DNA from 3 places in the Isoptericola sp. S6320L genome. Region 1 is predicted to be linked to each of the others. Evidence: riboswitches for the same ligand, from Rfam matches in the RefSeq annotation. Region 1 holds a riboswitch; each other region holds the start of a gene.
What was found. A riboswitch is a leader RNA that binds a small molecule or an ion and turns the genes downstream of it on or off. The one in region 1 is predicted to bind cyclic di-AMP.
Positions count from the first base shown of each region.

Region 2: it holds a riboswitch for cyclic di-AMP, as region 1 does, so the genes downstream of both, MWU57_RS04375 (C40 family peptidase) here and MWU57_RS06795 (M15 family metallopeptidase) in region 1, are expected to answer to the same signal.
Region 3: it holds a riboswitch for cyclic di-AMP, as region 1 does, so the genes downstream of both, MWU57_RS11505 (C40 family peptidase) here and MWU57_RS06795 (M15 family metallopeptidase) in region 1, are expected to answer to the same signal.

Region 1 is NZ_JALKAT010000008.1:64,283-72,917, reverse strand. It holds gene MWU57_RS06825 (ABC transporter ATP-binding protein) at 1-624, opposite strand, end outside; gene MWU57_RS06820 (ABC transporter permease) at 678-1,802, opposite strand; gene MWU57_RS06815 (sensor histidine kinase) at 1,962-3,224, shown strand; gene MWU57_RS06810 (response regulator transcription factor) at 3,221-3,841, shown strand; gene MWU57_RS06805 (hypothetical protein) at 3,920-4,180, shown strand; gene glmS (glutamine--fructose-6-phosphate transaminase (isomerizing)) at 4,234-6,072, shown strand; gene MWU57_RS06795 (M15 family metallopeptidase) at 6,082-6,978, opposite strand; cyclic di-AMP (ydaO/yuaA leader) riboswitch at 7,067-7,218, opposite strand; gene MWU57_RS06790 (basic amino acid/polyamine antiporter) at 7,429-8,635, shown strand, end outside.
Region 2 is NZ_JALKAT010000005.1:146-3,137, forward strand. It holds gene MWU57_RS04370 (universal stress protein) at 1-826, opposite strand, end outside; gene MWU57_RS04375 (C40 family peptidase) at 979-1,794, opposite strand; cyclic di-AMP (ydaO/yuaA leader) riboswitch at 1,795-1,984, opposite strand; gene MWU57_RS04380 (C40 family peptidase) at 2,247-2,992, opposite strand, start outside.
Region 3 is NZ_JALKAT010000019.1:29,699-38,333, reverse strand. It holds gene MWU57_RS11525 (TetR/AcrR family transcriptional regulator) at 1-998, shown strand, start outside; gene MWU57_RS11520 (SDR family oxidoreductase) at 1,003-1,776, opposite strand; gene MWU57_RS11515 (exodeoxyribonuclease III) at 1,807-2,607, shown strand; gene MWU57_RS11510 (septum formation family protein) at 2,651-3,403, shown strand; cyclic di-AMP (ydaO/yuaA leader) riboswitch at 3,729-3,873, shown strand; gene MWU57_RS11505 (C40 family peptidase) at 3,875-4,750, shown strand; gene MWU57_RS11500 (ABC transporter ATP-binding protein) at 4,947-5,660, shown strand; gene MWU57_RS11495 (hypothetical protein) at 5,660-6,535, shown strand; gene MWU57_RS18435 (sensor histidine kinase) at 6,628-8,016, shown strand; gene MWU57_RS11485 (response regulator transcription factor) at 8,013-8,635, shown strand, end outside.

The DNA.
Region 1 (8,635 bases):
GAGCGTCGAGGCGTCGTGCGACACCAGCAGCGTCGCCGCCGCCATCTCGCGGGCCAGTCCCGTGACCAGCTCGACCACCTGCGTGCCGCGCTCGTGGTCGAGCGCGGAGGTCGGCTCGTCGACGAGCAGCACCTCGGGCCGCCCGACGAGGGCGCGGGCGATCGCGACCCGCTGACGCTGCCCGCCGGACAGCTGCGCGGGCCGCTTGTGCGCGTGGTCGGCCACGCCGACGGTGTCGAGCAGCTCCATGCCGCGCTCGCGCACGCTGGCCGGGCGCTTCCCGCGCAGGTGGGCGTGCAGCTCGAGCTGCTCCAGCGCCGTCAACGACCCGAGCAGCTGCGGCGACTGGAACACCATGCCGATGCGCTCGAGCCGTATGCGCGTCGAGTCGGCCACCGAGGTGTCGGGCGTGAACACGACGTCAGCACCGATGGTGACCGTGCCGCGGCTGGGCCGGGTCAGTCCGGCCGCGACGGCCAGGAGGCTGGACTTGCCGGCCCCGGACGGGCCCAGCAGGGCGGTGGTCGTGCCGGCAGGGACGGTGAGGTCGACGTCCTCGACGGCGGTGAGGGTGCTGTCCCCGTCGGGGTAGACGAGGGTGATGTGCTCCAGGTGCAGGTCCACGGTGTCTCCTTCGCGGGCGATCAGGTTGTCGGGGAGGTCGGGCAGTCTGGTGGTCAGCGGGCGGCGAGGGCCGCGTGCGGGTCGATGCGGGTGATGCGAGCCACCGAGACGCCGGCGCCGACGAGGCCGAGGAGGATCAGGCCCGCGGCGGGCACGAGGGTCGTAGCGGTGGTGACGACGACGGGGACGGCGTCCGGCAGCAGGGTCGCGGCGGCCACAGACAGCCCGGTGCCGACCGCGACGCCACCGACCAGCAGCACCGCGGCCTGTCCGAGGGCGTCGCGCAGCAGGTAGCCGGTGGAGCCACCGAGGGCCTTCAGCACGGCGATGTCGCCGGAGCGGCTGATGGTCCAGACGGTGAAGAACGCGCCCACCACGAGGGCGGAGATGACCAGCAGGAACGCCTGCATCGTGGTCAGCGACGTGTTCTCGCCGGCGAAGGACGACACGGCCGAGCGGGCGTCCGAGGTGGTGACGGTCGCGGTGCCGAGCGTGTCGTCCGCCGCGGCGAGGTCGGCGTCGTCGGTCGTGGTGAGGGCGACGACGGTCGCCACAGGGTCGGCACCGTCGCCGGCGGTCGCGGAGCCGCGGGCGCCGATGTCCTGCCAGTCGTCGAGCGAGGTCCACACGACGGGGGTGTGGGAGAACGACTGGTCGGCGTCCACGGTCGCGGCGACGGTGAGGGCGGTCCCGCCGAGCGTCACGATGTCGCCGGTCTGCGCATCGAGGGCGTCCGCGGCCCCGGGGGTGAGCACGACGGTGCCCGGCTCGACGTCCCCGGCCTCGCCGTCGTCACCCTCGCCGTCAGAACCGGGCACCAGGTTCGTGCCCTCGTCGACGCCGAGCGCGGTCACCGACGCCGTGGTGCCGTCCGTCTCGGCGCGGGTCGTCGCCACGCCCAGCGGGTCGGCGGACTCGACGCCCTCGACGTCGGCCCAGGCATCCCACTGGTCGGCCTCGACGCGCGAGGCGGTGAACTCGGGGGCGTCGTCCTCCGCGGGCATGGAGAACGCGATGTGGTCTGCGGGCAGGTCGGTGACGGCGGACGTCGACTCCCGAGCGAGGCCTGCGGTGAGGGAGGCGAGGAACGTGACGAGGAAGGTGATGAGCACGATCACCACGGACATCAGGACGAAGCGGCCTCGGGCATGCTGCAGATCGCGCAGGGCGACGAACACGGGGAACCTCCACACACGTTGGCTGGGACTGCCTCCAGCCTCGGTGTGGGCAGGCGTGCGGTCATCGCGATCCGGGGTGATCCTGCGGAGCCGAAGGTGTGGTCCGCCGATCAACCTTTCGGACGATGCGCCGCCGCCGGGCCTGGCTACCGTGGACAGGTGATCCGCCACCCCCTGCCGTCGGCGACCCGCGGCGTCATCCAGGGACTGGACGTCCTGATCGCGGCCCTCGTCGTGGTCGCCGTGGTGCAGGCGCCCTCGGGCGTCGGCTGGCCTGTGCTGCTCGTCGCGGGAGCGTTCGGCGCGCTCTACGTCTGGGGTCGTCTGGTCGTGCGGGTGCACGAACGGTCCGTGGACACCCCCAGGGGACGCTGGTGGCCGGACGTCGCGTGGATCGCCGCACTCCTGGTCGCCTGGGCCGCGCTGCTGTGGCTGTCCCCGGCGGCGCTCTGGCTCGCGTTCCCGCTCATGCTGCTGCAGATGCACGCTCTCGGTCCCCACCGCGGCGTCGTCGCGGTCGTCCTCACCGCGGTGCTCGCCGTCGCCGACGGCCTGCTGGTGCAGGCCGACGTCGGCGAGCCCTGGACCGGGTTCGTGCTCGGCCCGGTGCTCGGAGCGGCTGTCGCCGTGGGCGTGGTCAGCGGTATCGAGGCGTTCGTCCGCGAGTCCCAGACGCGCCAGCGCACCGTCGACGAGCTGACCCAGGTGCGCCAGCACCTCGCCCAGGCCGAGCGGGAGCGGGCCGTCACCGACGAACGGGCCCGCCTCGCCCGGGACATCCACGACACCCTGGCGCAGTCCCTGTCCGCGATCGAGCTGCTGCTCCGCGCGGCGGACGACGCCGTCGGCACCGACGACGACAAGGCGCGGGCGCTGATCGAACAGGCGCGCGCCGCGGCGCGCGACAGCCTCGCCGAGGCGCGGCGCGTCGTCGAGGACCTCACTCCCGGTGACCTCGAACGCACCACCCTCGTCGCGGCGCTGCGCCGGGTCGCCGAGCGCGCCGCGACCACCGACGACGACACCGACGACGACACCGACGACGGACGGCGGAGGCCGTTGGCGGTCTCGGTCCGCACCAGCGGCACGCCCCGCCCCCTGCCGGTTCCGCTGGAGACCGCGCTGCTGCGCATCGCCCAGTCCGCACTCGCCAACGTCACCGAGCACGCGGGCGCCGCCCATGCCCGGATGACGGTGACCTATGACGACGACACCGTCACCCTCGACGTCGTCGATGACGGCACGGGGTTCGACGCCGCACGCCTGGGCGACGACCGAGCCCGCGGACGAGGCTTCGGCATCCCCGCCATCCGCTCGCGCGTCCACGAGCTCGGTGGCACCCTCGCGCTGGAGACCAGCCCCGGCAGCGGGACCGCCGTCGCCGTCACCCTGCCCACCCGAGGACCGGAGGACGCCCCATGATCGACGTCGTCCTCGCCGACGACCACCCGGTGGTCCGCGCCGGGCTGCGCGCCGTCGTCGACAGCCAGCCGGACATGCAGGTCGTCCACGAGACCTCGACCGCCGAAGACCTGCTCGCCTGGCTCGACGACGGCGGCCAGGCCGACGTCCTCCTCCTCGACCTGCGCTTCGGCGACGCCCGGATGGGCGGGGCCACGGCCACCGGGACCATCGTGCGCCGGCACCGCACGCCGGTGCTCGTCGTCACCACCTACGGGACCGACGCCGACATCCTCGCCGCCATCGAGGCCGGCGCCACCGGCTACCTCCTCAAGGACGCACCCACCGACGAGCTCGCCCGCGCCATCCGGTCGGCCGCCGCAGGAGAGGTCGCCCTCGGACCGGACGTACAGCGCCGACTCCTCGGCCGGATGCGCCGCCCGAGCGAGAACCTCAGCACACGCGAGCTCGAAGTCCTGCGCCTGGTCGCAGCAGGACGCTCCAACGACGCCATCGCACGCGAGCTCTTCGTCTCCGTCGCCACCATCAAGTCGCACCTGGCCCACATCAACACCAAGCTCGGCACCCGGTCACGTACCGCTGCCGCCGCGACCGCACGCGACCGCGGCATGCTCTGAGCCCGAATCAAAATCCCGAACCTGCCCGAAGTCGGGCAGATTCTGGACACTCGTGCGCGATGAGCGCATGATGAACCGGTGACCGACGCCGAGCTCGTCTCCCGCGTGGCGCTCACGACGGGTCTGAACCCGTCGGAGGCGGCGCGCGTGGTCGAGGACGTCCTCGCCTGGTACTCCGAACCGGTCGAGGACTACGTCCGGCGCCGCCACGCGGCCCTGCAGACCTCGGGGCACCGCAACGCCGAGATCTACGCGCGCATCACCACGGAGCTGCAGGACCGCGTCGTGGCCGCGCCGGAGCTCACCGAGCGCCAGGTCCGCCGGATCGTCTACGGCTAGGTCGCCGGCAGGCATCCACCCCTCACGCCCGTCACCACCCTGGAGCAGCACCCATGTGCGGAATCGTCGGCTACGTCGGCCCCCAGCAGGCAGCGCCCGTCCTCGTCGAGGGCCTGACACGCCTGGAGTACCGCGGCTACGACTCGGCCGGCGTCGCCGTGCTCAACCCGCGCTCGAGCGCCAACCCGTCGCGGGTGGTCCGCGCCCAGGGTCGCGTCCGTGACCTCGAGGCCGCCCTGCCCGCGCGGCTCGCCGGCACCACCGGCATCGGCCACACGCGCTGGGCGACCCATGGCGAGCCCAGCGAGCGCAACGCCCACCCGCACACCTCGGCCGACGGCCGGGTCCACGTGGTCCACAACGGGATCATCGACAACTTCGCGACGCTGCGCAGCCGGCTGGCCGACGACGGCGTCGAGCTCACCTCCGACACGGACACCGAGGTGGTCGCCCACCTCGTGGCGCGCGAGCTCGCGACCGGGCTGAGCCTCGAGGACGCGGTGCGTACCGCCGTCGGGCAGATCGTGGGGACGTACGCCCTCGCCGTGCTCGACACCCAGACCCCCGAGCGGATCGTCGTGGCGCGCAACGGCTCCCCGCTGCTGCTCGGCGTGGGCGACGGCGAGATGTTCGTCGCCTCGGACCCCGCCGCGATCGTGCGGCACACCAGCCAGGTCGTGCTGCTCGACGACGGCGACTTCGCCACCGTCACCGCCGACGGCTTCCACAGCTTCACCGACGGCGAGGAGCGCACGGCGCGGGCCGCCGTCACGATCGACCTCACCGTCGAGGAGCTGGAGCTCGACGGCCACGAGCACTTCATGCACAAGGAGATCCACGAGCAGCCGGAGTCCGTGGAGCGGATGCTCACCGGGCGCCTCGACGACCGCTTCGGCACCGCCAAGCTCGCCGGCCTCAACCTCGAACCGCGGGACCTGCGCCGCTTCGAGCGCGTCAAGGTGCTCGGCTGCGGGTCCGCCTACTACGTCGGCCAGCTCGGGGCCTCGATGATCGAGGACCTGGCGCGCATCCCCGCCGACGCCGAGCCCGCGAGCGAGTTCCGCTACCGCAACCCGATCATCGAGCCGAGCACGCTCTACGTGGTCGTCAGCCAGTCCGGCGAGACCGCCGACACGCTCTTCGCGGTGCGCGAGGTGCAGCGCAAGGGCGGCACCGTCGTCGGCCTCGTCAACGCCGTGGGCTCGTCCATCGCCCGGGAGGTCGACGGCGGGGTCTACCTGCACGCGGGCCCCGAGGTCGCGGTGGCCTCCACCAAGGCGCTGACGCACATGTCGATCGGCTTCGCGCTGCTGGCGCTCACGCTCGGCCGGGTGCACGACCTGTCGTTCGCCGACGGCCGGCGCATCATCGCCGGGCTGCGGGCGATCCCCGGCCAGATCGCCGAGATCCTGGCCGGCGAGGAGGCGCTCGCCGCCGCCGCGAAGGAGCTCTCGACGGCTCCGAGCCTGTTCTTCGTCGGCCGCGTGCGGGGCTACCCCGTCGCGCGCGAGGGTGCGCAGAAGTTCAAGGAGATCACCTACCGGCACGCCGAGGCGTACCCGACGAGCGAGCTCAAGCACGGCCCGCTCGCCCTCATCAGCCCCGAGCTGCCGTCGGTCGCGATCATCCCGGACGACGACCTCGTGGAGCGCAACATCACGGCCGCCCAGGAGATCCGGGCCCGCGGTGGCGCCGTCGTCGCGATCACGCACCCGGGCGTCGAGCTCGGCGACGCGGCGACCTCCCGGATCGAGGTGCCGCGCAACGAGGTCGAGCTCGACCCGATCCTCCTGACGATCCCCACCCAGCTCCTCGGCTACCACGCCGCCGTGGCGCTCGGCGAGGACGTCGACCGGCCGCGCAACCTGGCGAAGTCCGTCACCGTGGAGTGACGCGCCCCGCTACGCGGCGGGGGAGAACTCCCAGTGCCACGGCTCGTAGGGTCCCGCACCGCCCTGGCGGGCCCAGGCCGGGTTGGTCCACCCCGCCGCGGGGCCGTGCTCGGCCAGCCAGGCCCAGCGGTCGCCGGAGTACGACTCCGGGCAGATGTCGATCGCCAGGCCCCAGCCGTGGTTCGACGTGCCCGGGGTGGCCGCCAGGCCCGGCTTCAGGCCCTTGAGCACGACCTGCTGGTCGTAGCTGCGGTAGCCGTCCGTGATGCACATCCGCTCGCCGAACTGCTCGACGTACGCGTCGTTCAGCGCGGCGAGGGCGGTCGCGGCGTCGGCGCGCAGGAGCACCGCGCCGTCCCACGGCGCGCAGAGGTCGGCCGTCGAGAGGCGGCCGTTGCTGCCCTGAGGGTCGATGCTCGGGTCGCAGCCCGGTGGCGGCACGCGCTCGTCCGGCGCGGCCGGTGCCGGCTCGGCCGGCACGATCTTGATCGCGTCCCGGTCGATGCGGTCGCCGTCCCGGGACACCTTGGCCCCCTGGTCGACGACGACGGCCTCCACGGAGCGTGGTGCGCGGGCCGTGCCGGAACGCGAGGCGGCCGCACCGTCGGACCGCTCGGCGACGGCCCGCTCGGCCGCGGCCAGGGTCGCCGGGTCGATGGTCGTGGTGGCGCTGCCCTCGGCGTTGGCCTCCTCCGGCAGGACGGCGGGGGCGACGACGGCGGACGCGGTGGCCAGCGCGAGGGCGAATCCGGCGCCGACCCGGCCAGCGCGGGGCGGACGGGCGGCGCGCGCGGCACCGGTCGAGCGGGTCGGACCGGCTGAGCGGGTCGCACCGGCTGAGCGGGTCGCGCGGGGAGCGCGGGCGGGCGGCTCGGCGAAGTGCCGGCCGCGGCGCGCCCGGCTCATCGGGCCCCCTCGCGGCGGCGCGGGGTCGGGGTGGTGCTGGACGTGGTCGCCCCGCCGGTGCGGCCGGGCGCGCGGGTGTGCCTGGTCATCGTCATCTCCTGTCGCCTTCGGGGTTAGCTGTCGGATTCGGGTCGGAGACTGACCCGGCCGACGCGCACTGCGCGTCGGCTTCACCCCAAGGGCGCCGTGGCGCCCGTCGTTGGTTCCCCCGCCCCGTGTCTGCTTCGGTCGACGACGCACGGTGACAGGGCTCGGCGCCCGCGCGACGTACCCCGCGACCTGGCGAGGTAGGCAGAACCTACCCCGCCGGGACCGGGTTTGTCACGAACGGATAACGGCATGCCGGATGGTGTCTCGGGGTGCGCCTGCGGTGCGCCTCCGGGTGCGCTGCTCCTCGGCGCCTGCCAGGATCGCGAGGACGGCGACCGACGGCGCGGGTGGGGCGGCGACATGGCGGAGCGGACTGACGGGGCTGGCCCCTCGACGGGCACCCGCGTGGGCGTGCTCACCCTCACCGCGATGGTGGTCGGGTCGATGGTCGGTGCCGGCGTGTTCTCGTTGCCGCGCCGCTTCGCCCAGGAGACCGGTGTCGCCGGGGCGATCGTCGCCTGGGCGGTCGCCGGGGCGGGCATGCTCACCCTGGCGCTGGTCTTCCAGCGGCTCGCGGTCCGCAAGCCGGAGCTCGACGCCGGGGTCTACGCCTACGCCAAGGCCGGGTTCGGCGACTACACGGGGTTCTTCTCGGCGGCGGGCTACTGGGCGAGCGCCTGCGTCGGCAACGTGACCTACTGGGTCCTCATCATGTCCACGCTGGGCGCGTGGTTCCCGCAGCTCGGTGCCGGCGACACGCTGCTCGCGGTCGCGCTGTCGTCCGCCGGGCTGTGGCTGTTCTTCCTGCTCGTGCGGCGGGGGATCCAGGAGGCCACGGCGATCAACAGGGTCGTCACCGTGGCCAAGCTGGTGCCGATCGTCGTCTTCGTGCTGATCGCCGTCTTCGTCTTCGACCCGGCCGTCTTCGCCGGGAACTGGGCGGGGGAGTCCTACGGGTCCCTCTTCGACCAGGTGCGCGACACCATGCTCGTGACGGTCTTCGTGTTCCTCGGCGTGGAGGGGGCCAGCGTCTACTCGCGGCACGCGCGCCGCCGGGAGGACGTCGGTCGGGCGACCCTGCTCGGGTTCGGCAGCGTGCTCGCGGTGTTCGCGTCGGTGACGATGGTGTCCTACGGGATCATGCCGGTGGAGGAGATCGCCGAGCTCCGGCAGCCGTCGATGGCCGGGGTGCTGGAGGCCGCCGTCGGTGACGGGGGGACCGCCTTCGTCAGCGTCGGCCTGATCATCTCGGTGCTGGGTGCCTACCTCGCCTGGACGCTGATGGCCGCCGAGGTGCTCTACGTGGCGGCCAAGGACCGCGACATGCCGCGCTTCCTCGCGCGCGCCACCGACCGGGACGTGCCGGTGAACGCCCTGTTCCTCAGCACCCTGCTGTCGCAGGTCGTGCTGGTGGTCACCCTGTTCTCCGCCGACGCGTTCGACTTCGCGCTCGACCTCACCGCCGCGATGTCGGTGATCCCGTTCCTGTTCGCCGCGGCCTACGCGCTCAAGCTCCGCGCGACGCGCGAGACGTACGACGGCGCCCCGCGGGCGACGCTGCGCGCCG
Region 2 (2,992 bases), on a different contig from region 1:
AGCCGCCACGGCCGCGGGAGCCCACCACGACGAGGTCGGCCGCCGCGGAGAACTCGGTGAGCAGCTCGGCTCCCGACCCGTCCAGCACGTGGCGCTTGATCTTGACGCCGGGGTGCTCCGCCTGGATGCGGTCGACGATGACGTCCAGCCCGGCCTCGACGTCGGCCAGCACCTGCTCGTGATCGATCTGGGACGGCAGCCAGGCGAGCACCCCGGCACCGGAGCCGAGCGGCACGCCGGCGACCGCGACCAGCTCGGCGTCCCACGACTCCGCCTGCCCGACGGCGTGCCGCAGGGCGACCTCGGACGTCGGCGAACCGTCGACACCGACGACGATCCGACTCACCTCGTGCACCGTGTCACCGTCGCGACGCTGCGGGTCGTCCGCGCCGGCACGGTGCGGGACCACGACCGTCGGGCAGTGCGCGTGCGCCGGGAGGGCCGAGGACACGGTCCCGAGCAACCGCTCGGTGAAACCGCCCCGGCCGCGGGTACCCACCACGGCGAGCGAGTGCTCGGAGGACATGTCGACGAGGACGCCGGCCGCGTCCCCCGTGGCGACCGTCCCCTGGACCGGGATGCCCAGCGGGGCGACCCGCGCCTCAGCCTCCGCGAGCACCGCCTTGGCTCCCTCGGCGATGGCGGTGTCGTCGAGCGCCGCATAACCACCGTCGAGCGACGCCGCCGTGAAGGAGGGCAACGAGTAGCTGCACACGATGTGCAGCCCCCACCCGACCCGCTGGGCGTACGTCGCGGCCCAGTCCAGGGCGTGCAGGCTCGCGGTCGAGCCGTCGACGCCCACCAGGACGACCTCTGGACGTGTCATGTCGCGCCTCCCGTCACGTCCGGACCTCACCGTCCGGAACCACCTTGGTTCAAGGGTAACGAAAGACGCCCGCAAGGTGTAGCAAAGGGAAGCACGACGCCCCGACGTTCACGAGGAACGTCGGGGCGTCGGTGGTGCTGCAGCCGGAAACCTCAGCCGGTGACCCGGAGGAAGGTGGGGCTGGACTGCCAGATGGCGGACTGGCGCACGACCCAGCCGCCGGGCCGCGTGGCCTCGATCTGCTGGCCGTTGCCGATGTAGATCGAGATGTGGCCGGGCGACCAGATGAGGTCACCGGGCTGTGCCTCGGCCGCCGAGACCACCGTGGTGGCCGAGGAGCCGTACATCTCGCTGGACGAACGCGGCAGCGACGTCACCCCGACCTGCGCGTACGCGTAGGTGACGAGGCCGGAGCAGTCGAAGCCCGACGGCGAGGCGCCACCGACCACGTACTTGACGCCGATGTAGCGGGCCGCGATCGAGGCGACCTGCGCTCCGCGCGAGCTGTCCGCGGCGGGAGCCGCCGGCGCCTCGGAGGTCGTCTCGGAGCTGGAGCTGGAGCTGGAGTCGATCGCGGTGCGCTCTGCGGAGCGCGACGGGGCCACCTCGCGGACGGGCTCCGGCTCGGGCTCCGGCGCCGCCTTGATCTCGGCCGCCTTGGCGATCTTGGGGGTGACCTTCTCGACGGTCATCGTGGCCTCGGCGTCCACGGTGACCACCGGGGCCGACTCGAGGGCCGTCCGCGCCTGGTCCGTCAGCGCGCCGAGGTCGACGGTGCTGAGCTTCTTGGCGGCGTCGTGGTCGACCGGCGCGGCGTGCGCTGCGGTGGCGCCACCGATGGTCGAGACCAGCAGGCCACCGGCGGTGGCCATGACGGCTGCCCGACGGCCGGCAGCCGCGGACGGCGCGGCCAGCATCGGACGACGTGCGGCACGGTGCTTGCCGCGCGCCCTGGTTGTTGCGTTCACGTGTTCCCTCTCCTGTCGCCTACGAGGTCAGCTGTCGGGTTCGGGTGGGAGAAATCACCCGGCCGCACAGCGCTTGCGCCCTGTGCGACTTCACCCCAAGGACACCGTGTCGATGCCCGGAAGTGGGTCCCCCGCTCCTGCCGGCGGTCTTGGTTCCCTGACCGGTGGCAGGACTCGGCGTCCGGTCAGGGTCCGGAAGAGTGCTCTACCGGACGGGGAAACCGTAGCGGATCCCGGCGGGCATGTCACGTTTAGGTCACGGCGACGTGCGACACGTGCCCCCTTACCCCTCCCGGGGCCTCTGGGCGCCCCGCTGAGGCCCTCGATCTCACCGCCCGGACGACTCCTCGTCGGAACGGTGTCGCCGCGCCGAGCGACCCCTGCGGGCCCCGGGACGCGACGAGGCCCCGCCGCGCACTGCGCGACGGGGCCTCGATCGGTACGACGGGGCGTCAGCCCACGCGGATGAACGTGGGGTTCGACTGCCAGATGCTGCGGAACTGGATCGTCTTGCCCGGACGCGGGGCGTCGATCTGCGTGTTGCCGCCGGCGTAGATGGCGATGTGGCCCGGGGACCAGATGAGGTCGCCCGGCTGCGCGGCGGACCGCGAGACGACGGTGCCCGAGTAGCGCTGGTCCGACGAGCTGCGCGGCAGCGAGACGCCGGCCTGCGCGAACACGTACTGCGTGAAGCCCGAGCAGTCGAAGCCGGACGGCGAGGTCCCACCGGAGACGTACGGGACGCCCACGTAGCGGGAGGCGATCGAGATGATCGTCGAGCCGTTGGCCGAGGCCGGGGCGGCCGACGTGGACGAGGACGAGGAGGACGACGTCTCGCTGCTGGTGCTGGTGTCGACGGCGGTGCGCTCGCCCGAACGGGACGGCGCGACCTCGCGGACGGGCTCCGGCTCGGGCTCGGGGGCCGCCTTGATCTCGGCCGCCTCGGCGATCTTGGCCGTGACCTTCTCGACGGTGATCTTGGCGTCGGCGTCGACGGTGACCACGGGGGCCGCCTCGAGCGCCGTGCGCGCCTGGTCGGTCAGCGCGCCGAGGTCGACGGTGCTGAGCTTGTTGGCCGCGTCGTGGTCGACCGGGGCAGCCTGGGCAGCGGTGGCGCCACCGATGGTCGACACGAGCAGACCACCAGCGGTGGCCACGACGGCGGCCCGGCGGCCGGCAGCCGCGGACGGCGCGGCCA
Region 3 (8,635 bases), on a different contig from region 1:
GCCTCGCCCTCGCGTGGGGCGTGGCCGAACGCCCGGAGCGCGCGCCCCGGCGCGAGCTGAGCATCGAACGCATCGTCGCGGCGGCCGTCGAGATCGCCGACACGGACGGCCTCGGGGCCGTCTCGATGGCTCGCGTGGCCAAGAGCCTCGGCTTCACCACGATGTCCCTCTACCGGTACGTCACCAGCAAGGACGACCTGCTGCTCCTCATGCAGGAGTCCGTGATCGACGTCGAGTTCCCGCCGGCGCACGAGCCGGCCGACTGGCGCGCCGAGCTGCGCGAGTGGGCCCTGGTCACGCTCGCCCTGTACCGCGCCCACCCCTGGGTCCTGGACATCCCGATCACCGGCGCACCCCTGACGCCGAACAACCTGCGGGCAGCGGACGCCGGGCTGCGCGCGCTGCGCTCGACGCCTCTGGCGGACGAGGAGAAGATCGCGACGATCCTCCTGGTCAACGGCTACACGCGCAACGCCGCCGCGCTCGGCCGCGACCTCGACCGCGCCGCCACCGAGGACGACGGCGCGGCGGCCGCCGCCGGCCTCGCCGACACGCTGCGTGCACTGGTCGACGAGGTCCGCTTCCCCTTCCTGCGACCGCTCGTCGAGCGTGGCTCCTACATCGCCCAGACGCCCGGGCTCGACGAGGTCGACGACGTCCAGTGGGGCCTGGACCGGACGCTCGACGGCATCGCCGTGCTCATCGAGCACCGCGCCGGGAGCGCCGGGGCACCGCACGCCGGGGACGACGACGCCTCCCTGACGCCGTCGGGCACCGACCCCGGGAGCCGGGAGCTCGCCGAGGAGGCGGCGGCGCGGGCGCGCACCTACGCGGGCGACCCCCGGGTGAAGAAGGCCGCCCACCGTCGCAAGGACGCCGAGCGGCAGGTGCGGGAGGCCCGCAAGAGGCTGCGCGAGCTGGAGAAGGCCGAGCTGGCGGCACGGCAGGCCGAGGCGGAGGCGGCACGTCAGGCCGCGGCACGCGCCGCCCGGGACTGACCCGTCAGCGGTAGTGGCCGATGGCCCGCACGGCCGAGCGGGGCAGCACGCGCAGCAGCGCCGAGGCCGCCTTGTAGCGCACCGACGGCGTGGAGATGACGACGCCGCGGCGCACGTCCGCGAGCGCCTGCGCCACCACGAACGGGGCACCGAGCCACGCGCCGTCGGGCACCTGGCTCATCGACAGCCCGGCGCGGTCGTGGAACTCGGTGTGCGTGAAGCCGGGGCACAGCACCGTGGCGGTCACGCCGGAGCCCCGCAGCTCGACGGCGAGCCCCTCGGTGAAGGACCGGACGTAGGCCTTGGCGGCGGCGTAGGTGCCGCCGGCGGTGAGGGCGGCGACCGAGCCGACGTTGAGGACGGCGCCCCGCCCGCGGGCGGTCATCTGCCCCACGGCCGCGTGGCTGAGCTGCACGACGGCGCGCACCATGACGTCCACGGCGTCCAGCTCGGTGCCGACGTCTCCCCCGACGAACCGCTGCGCGGTGGCGAACCCGGCGTTGTTGACGAGCAGGCCCACGGGACGGCGGTCCTCGCCCGGCTCGTCCCCCGCGACGGCGAGCCGCTCGGCGACCCGGGCGACGTCGTCGGCGTCGGAGAGGTCGGCGGGCAGCACCTCCACCTGGACCCCAGCGGCGGCGCGGATCTGCCCGGCCACCTGTTCGAGGCGCTCGGTGGTGCGCGCCACGAGCACGAGGTCGTGTCGCGCCGTGGCGAGCTGCCAGGCGAACTCCAGTCCGAGGCCGGCGGTGGCACCGGTGACGAGCGCGGTTCCCATGACCGCACTCTATGTGCCTAGGGTGCCTGCGTGCGTATCGCCACGTGGAACGTGAACTCCCTGCGAACCCGGCTGGACCGGGTGCTGGCCTTCCTGGAGCGTTCGAGCATCGACGTGCTCGCGATCCAGGAGACGAAGTGCCGTGACGACCAGCTCCCGGTCGCTCCGTTCGAGGCGGCGGGCTACGAGGTCGCCCACACCGGGTACCACCAGTGGAACGGCGTCGCGATCGTCTCGCGCGTGGGCCTGAAGGAGGTCGAGACGTCGTACGCCGGGCAGCCGGCGTTCGGCAAGCCGGGGCAGGAGCCGCGGGTCGAGGCCCGCGCGATCGGCGCGACGTGCGGCGGCGTGCGGGTGTGGTCGCTGTACGTGCCGCACGGCCGCACGCTGACCGACCCGCACTACGCCTACAAGCTCGCCTGGCTCGACGGGCTGCGGGCGCAGGCCGCGGGGTGGCTGGCGGCCGACCCGACGGCGCAGGTCGGGCTCCTGGGCGACTGGAACGTGATCCCGCGGGACACGGACGTGTGGGACGTGACGGCGTTCGAGGGCCACACGCACGTCTCGGCGGCGGAGCGGGCCGCGTTCGCGGCGTTCGAGGGCGCCGGGTACACCGAGGTGACGCGCGAGCACCTGCCGGCCGAGCACACCTACACGTACTGGGACTACCAGCAGCTCGCGTTCCCGCGGAACAAGGGGCTGCGGATCGACTTCGCGTACGCCTCGCCGGCGCTGCGCGACCGGGTCACGGCGGTGACCGTGGACCGGGACGAGCGGCGGGGCAAGGGGGCGAGCGACCACGTGCCGGTCGTCCTGGACCTCGCGGGCTGACCGCGGCACCCGCGGACCCAGCCGCACGCTCTAGGTTGTTCCCATGACCGACGTTCCGGACCGCTCCGAGGACCCGCTGTTCGTCTCCCCCGGCCCCGGCGCGGCAGGTCCGGCAGGTTCCGTGGAGCCGGCAGGTCCCGCCGGTCCGGCGGTTCCGGGCCACCCCGGGGCCGACGGCGGCACCCCGGTCGACCGGCCGGTCCCGGCGGGTGGGCTGGCCACGCCGGAGGACCCGACCGCCTACGGGGCGCGCTGGGGCGCCCCCGGGGGGCCGACGCCCGCCGCCCGGGCCGCCGCGCGCCGTCGGGCACGGGGCTGGGTGCTGTCCGTGCTGGGCGTGGTGGTGCTGGTCGTGGTGGCGGCGGCGGGCGGCTCGTGGCTCGTGAACCGCGCGCACGACCGGGCCTGGGAGCCGGTGGCGGGCGACGTCGCGGAGCCCGGCACGGTGAACGCCGTCCAGCTCGTGCTGGGCTCGTGCCTGGCCGACGTGCCGGACTCCGCGACGGTCGGCACCGTCGAGGTGGTGCCGTGCCGAGACGCGCACGTCGCCCAGGTCGTCGGGCGGCACGACTCGACGGTCGACGAGGTGTGGCCGGGCGCCGACGTCGTGCAGGCCCGCGCCGCACGGGCGTGCACCCCCGAGCTGGTCGGCGCGCGGGCGGAGGCCTCCGGGCTGGCGGACGACCTGACGTGGGTCCTGTGGACACCCAGCGAGGAGTCGTGGGAAGCGGGCGACCGCGCCGGGCTCTGCGTGACCGTCTCGGCCGCGCCGCGGACCGGCACCCTGCTGGAGTGAGCCTGCCCAGGGGCCGCCGAGTTGTGAAGATCCGCGCCCGACCTGCATCGATGGTGCCGGTGCGCCCCGCGCGTCGAGCTGCCAGGACCGGGCATCGACGACATATCGACCGCCGATCTGTCCGCGCCCGGCGAGATATAGCGGCATTTGCCGCACTCGCCCCCGATGTTCTCCCGGACGGATTTCTTCACGGGTTCTTCGCGAACGACCCTGCAACTCACCGTTATCCGACTGTGATCTGACCGGGATCCGTCGTTAGCGTTCGCGGGTCGCCCCACGTCTGGGGTGAACGGTCGGGCCGCAAGCCGAGTGCTGCCGGCGGCCCGGCATCACCGAACCCACGGCAGCAGCGGGAGAACCACGTTCTTCGGGCGGACTCGTGCCGCCCTCGGGGTTAAGCCGTCCCACGACGGCGGGCCATCACTTCTCGGCCTCATCCGACAGCTCATCTCGCAGGCTCGAGAGGTCAGCATGTCCATCACTCACCACAGTGGTGCGCGCCCGCAGGACGCCACCACGGCGCGCATGCCGCGCCTGCGACGCTCGACCGTCGCCATCGCCCTGTCCGCCGCGCTCGCCGGTGGCACCCTCGTCGCCGGAGCCGGCCAGGCCTCGGCAGCACCCGCCCCGTCCACCGCGGCGGCCACCTCGACGGCCGGCCTCTCGACCACCGGCCACGGGCTCGTCACGGCCCGGACCTCCAAGCCCGTCGTCAAGGTGTCGGTCTCGCGCAAGACCGCCAAGCAGGGCAAGGGCAGCACCCGTCCCCGGTTCACCGTCCAGGCCACGAAGGGCGGCGACGCGGTCAAGGGCCGGGTCCGGCTCTTCGTCGACGGCAAGAAGGTCAACGTCAAGAAGCTCAACAAGAACGGCATCGTGCGCATGAAGCCGTTGCTGAAGCACTACGACGTCGGCAAGAACCGCATCCGCCTGACCGTCGTGCCCGCCAAGTCCACCGGCCTGGCCAAGGTCAAGAAGCACCGCACCATCCGGGTGAAGGCGAAGCAGACGAGCGGGGCCAAGGTCGTCCAGGTCGCCAACCGGTACGTCGGCTACCGCTACTCCTACGGCGGCACCAGCCCGTCGTCGGGCTTCGACTGCTCCGGCTTCACCTCGTACGTGTACAAGAAGGCGACCGGCAAGAACCTGCCGCGCACCACGTCCGCGCAGAAGCGGGCCGGCAAGGCGGTCTCGCGGTCCCAGGCCCGCCCCGGTGACATCGTCTACACCCCGGGCCACGTCTCGATCTACGCCGGCAACGGCAAGATCATCGAGTCGGCGCGTCCCGGCGTCGGCGTCGTCAAGCGCAAGATGTGGCAGGACAACCCCACGTTCGTCCGCGTCTGACGCGCACCGCACGCACCGCACGCCCGTGCCCGGCACGGCTCGACCTGTTCGAGCCGTGCCGGGCACGGGCGTGCGGCGTTCCCCCAAAAGTCGTAGGCCACGTTCCCCCTCCCGCCAGAAGCGACGACGACACCGCCCCGGCCAGGCTGGGAGCACCGCGCCGGAACCGGCCCGGCCACACGCGAGAGGGGATCACGTGCCCGCCATCCAGATCACCGGGCTCCGCAAGTCGTACGGAGCGTTCGACGCCGTGCACGACGTCGACCTGACGGTCGAACCGGGCCGCGTCGTCGGTCTGCTCGGCCCGAACGGCGCCGGCAAGACCACCACCCTGCACGTCCTGCTCGGGCTCGCCGCACCCACCGCCGGTGAGGCACTCGTCCAGGGTCGCCGCCACCACGACCTCGACCAGCCCGCCCGGACCGTGGGCGCGCTGCTCGACGCCGGTGGCCTGCACCCCGGCCGCACCGGCCGGGACCACCTCCGGATCCTCGCCCTGGCGGCCGGGCTCCCCGCCCACCGGGTCGACGACGTCCTGGAGATCGTGTCGATGACACCCGCCGCCGACCGCCGGGTGCGCACCTACTCGCTGGGGATGCGGCAGCGGCTCGGGCTGGCCGCCGCGCTCCTCGGCGACCCGGCGGTGCTCGTCCTCGACGAACCCGCCAACGGGCTCGACCCGGCCGGCATGCGCTGGCTGCGCGAGATGCTGCGGTCCTTCGCCGACGGCGGCGGTGCCGTCCTGCTCGCCAGCCACGTCCTCGCCGAGGTGACGCAGGTGGCCGACGACGTCGTCGTCGTCGGACAGGGCCGGGTCATCACCGCGGGCCCGCTGGACGAGCTCGTCCGCGACGCCTCCCTCGAGGACGTCTACCTCGACCTGACCGCCACCACCGCAGGAGTCCGCTGATGTTCCGTGCCGAGATGCTCAAGCTCCGTTCCACCCGGTCGCCGTGGATCATCGGGATCGTCGCGCTCGCCGGCGCCGCGCTCCTCCAGACGGTGACCATCCTGCTGCCCCGCCTGCTCGAGGGCCTCGACGAGCTCGCCGCCACCGAGGGGCCGACCGGTCCGGCCGCGGACCTGGTCCCCGACCTGGCCGCCCTGACGGACCTGGGCAGCGCCTCCGTCCAGCGCGGCATGCTCGACCTGCTCGGCAACGGGCCGTCGGGCACGGGATCCGTCGGGGTCGCGACCCTGTGCATGCTCATCCTGGGCGCGCTCGCCGGCACGACGGACTTCCGCACGGGCGGCATCGTCCCGACCGCGCTCGTGGTCCCGTCGCGCACCCGCGTCCTGCTGGGCAAGGTGGGCGCGACGGCCGCGGCGGCGGCGACGATCGGTGCCGGGCTCGCGCTCGTCTCGGCGCTCGGCCTCGCGTCCGCGCTGCTGACCGCACCGGGCACCGGGCTGGCCCTCGGGGCCGGTGACGTCCTGGGGATCTGGGCGCGCGGTCTGTGCGTCCTCGTCGCGTTCGCCTGGCTGGGCCTGGGGGTCGGCATCCTCGTGCGGGGCCAGGTCGCCGCGGTCGTCGTGGTCGTGGCGGTCGCCTTCGTCGAGCCCATGGTCCAGACGGTCGTCGCCCTGCTGTCCGGCGGTTCCTCCGCCGTGTCGTGGATGCCCCTGACCCTCGGCGCGCTCGCGTCGACCGGCCAGGGCGCCGCCGGCCTCCTCGGTGACGCCGGGACGATCGGGGTGGCAGCCGCCCTCGCCGGGCTCGCCGCGTGGGTGGTCGTCGTGCTCGGCTCCGGGGCGGTCACGTTCCGCCGCCGCGACCTCGTGTGACCCCGGCGCGTCCGGCGGACCGTGGCCTCCCGGCCCGGTCTGCCGGGCCACCGGTATCCTCGCCCCAGCACCCGACGGACGGAAGGCACCGCGTGACCGGCCCCCTGTTCCGGCGTCTCCGCGCCGCCCGTGCCACCCCCACCGCCCGCGACGCCGCGCTCGGGGCGGTGGTCGGTGCCCTGACGCTCGTCCTCTTCCTGGTGGTGGAGCGGGTGGCGTTCGACGAGGTGGTCGCACCGCTCGTCGGCCAGGCCGCCGACGCCGGGCACCTCGGGACCGGCGGGCGCCTCGCGGTGGTCGGCGTCATCGTCGCCCAGGCCATGCTCCTGACCCTGCGCCGGCGGTCCCCGCTGCTCTGCCTCGCGCTCGTCGCCGCCGCCCAGGTGGCGCTCGTGGCGGTCCTGCCTCCGCTCATGACCTTCCAGGCGCCGGCCACGCTGGTCGCGGCCTACTCGGTGGGCGCGCACCTCCCGCGGCGCGGCGCGCTCGGGTGGTCGGGCGCGGCGGCGGTCGTGCAGACCGTCCTCGCGTTCGTGCTCACGGGACCCGTCCCCGAGCACCTCCCCGCCGCCGGCACCGCCGCGACCCAGCTCTGGACCGGGCTGCTGTCCGCGGTGCTGGCCTACGTGGCGGCCACAGCCGTCGGTGTGTACGTCGGCACCCGCCGGGAGCTGGAGACGCAGCTGCGCGAACGTGTCGAGCAGGCGGAGCGTGAGCGGGAGGCGCTGGCGGCCCGCGCGGTGCTCGAGGAGCGCGGCCGCATGGCGCGCGAGCTGCACGACGTCGCCGCGCACCACCTGTCCGGCATCGTCGTCCAGGCCGCCGCGGCGGAGCGTCTCGTCGGCACGGACCCGGACCGCGCGCGGGAGTCGTTGCGCTGGATCCGCACGCAGGGCCGCTCGACGCTGGACGACCTGCGCCTCGTCGTCGGCCTGCTGCGGTCCGGCGACCGGGCCGACGGCCGCGACGGCGACGCACCGCAGCCCACCCTCGACGACCTGCCGGCGCTGCTCACCCTCGCCCGGTCCACGGGTGCGGACGTCCGCCACGAGGTCCGGGGTACCGAGCAGGACCTCCCGCCGAACGCCCAGCGCACCGTCTACCGGGTGCTGCAGGAGTCGCTCGCGAACGCCCGCCGGCACGCGCCCGGCCAGCCCGTCACCGTCGTCGTCGACCACCGGCCGGACGAGGTGGTGCTCACCGTGCGCAACCGCGTCGTCGTGCCAGGCGACGGCCCGGCGGCGGCCGGCCGGCCCGCCGAGGGACGCCCCGGGCGGGCCGCACCGCCGGGGCACGGCATCATCGGCATGTCCGAGCGCGCCGCCCTGGTCGGCGGCACGCTGCAGGCCTCGGTCACGCCCGACGGCGCCTGGCTCGTCCGCCTGGCGGTCCCCCGCGAGGTACCCATCGGCCGCGCGGCGCCCGGCGCCGAGACGCTGCAGGAGCCGACCCGCCCCGGCGTCGGGCAGGAGGCGTCGTGACCCGGGTGGTGCTGGTCGACGACCAGTCCGTGGTCCGCGCGGGTTTCGCGGTCATCCTCGGCTCCGAGGGGATCGACGTCGTGGGCGAGGCCTCCAGCGGCACCCAGGCCGTCGAGGTCGTCCGGCGGGTGCGTCCCGACGTCGTGTGCATGGACGTCCGCATGCCCGGGGGCGACGGCATCACCGCGACCCGGGAGCTGGCCGGGCCCGGCGTCGTCGACCCGGTGCCGGTGCTCGTGGTGAGCACGTTCGACCTGGACGACTACGTGTTCGGCGCCCTCGAGGCCGGGGCCAGCGGGTTCCTGCTCAAGGACGCCGAGCCGGAGGTGCTGGTCGACGCGGTCCGGCGGGTGGCGTCGGGCGACGGGCTCGTGGACTCCTCGCTCACCCGGCGCGTCCTGGACGAGTTCGCCCGCCGGCGGGCGCCCGCGCCGCGCGACGACGGCGCGGCCGGTCTGCTGACGCCGCGCGAGCACGAGATCGTCACCCTGCTGTGCCGGGGGTCGTCGAACGCGGAGATCGCCGCCGCGCTGTTCCTCGAACCGAGCACCGTCAAGTCCCACCTGGGCCGGGTCATGACGAAGACCGGCACCCGCGACCGCGTCCAGCTGGTCGTGTG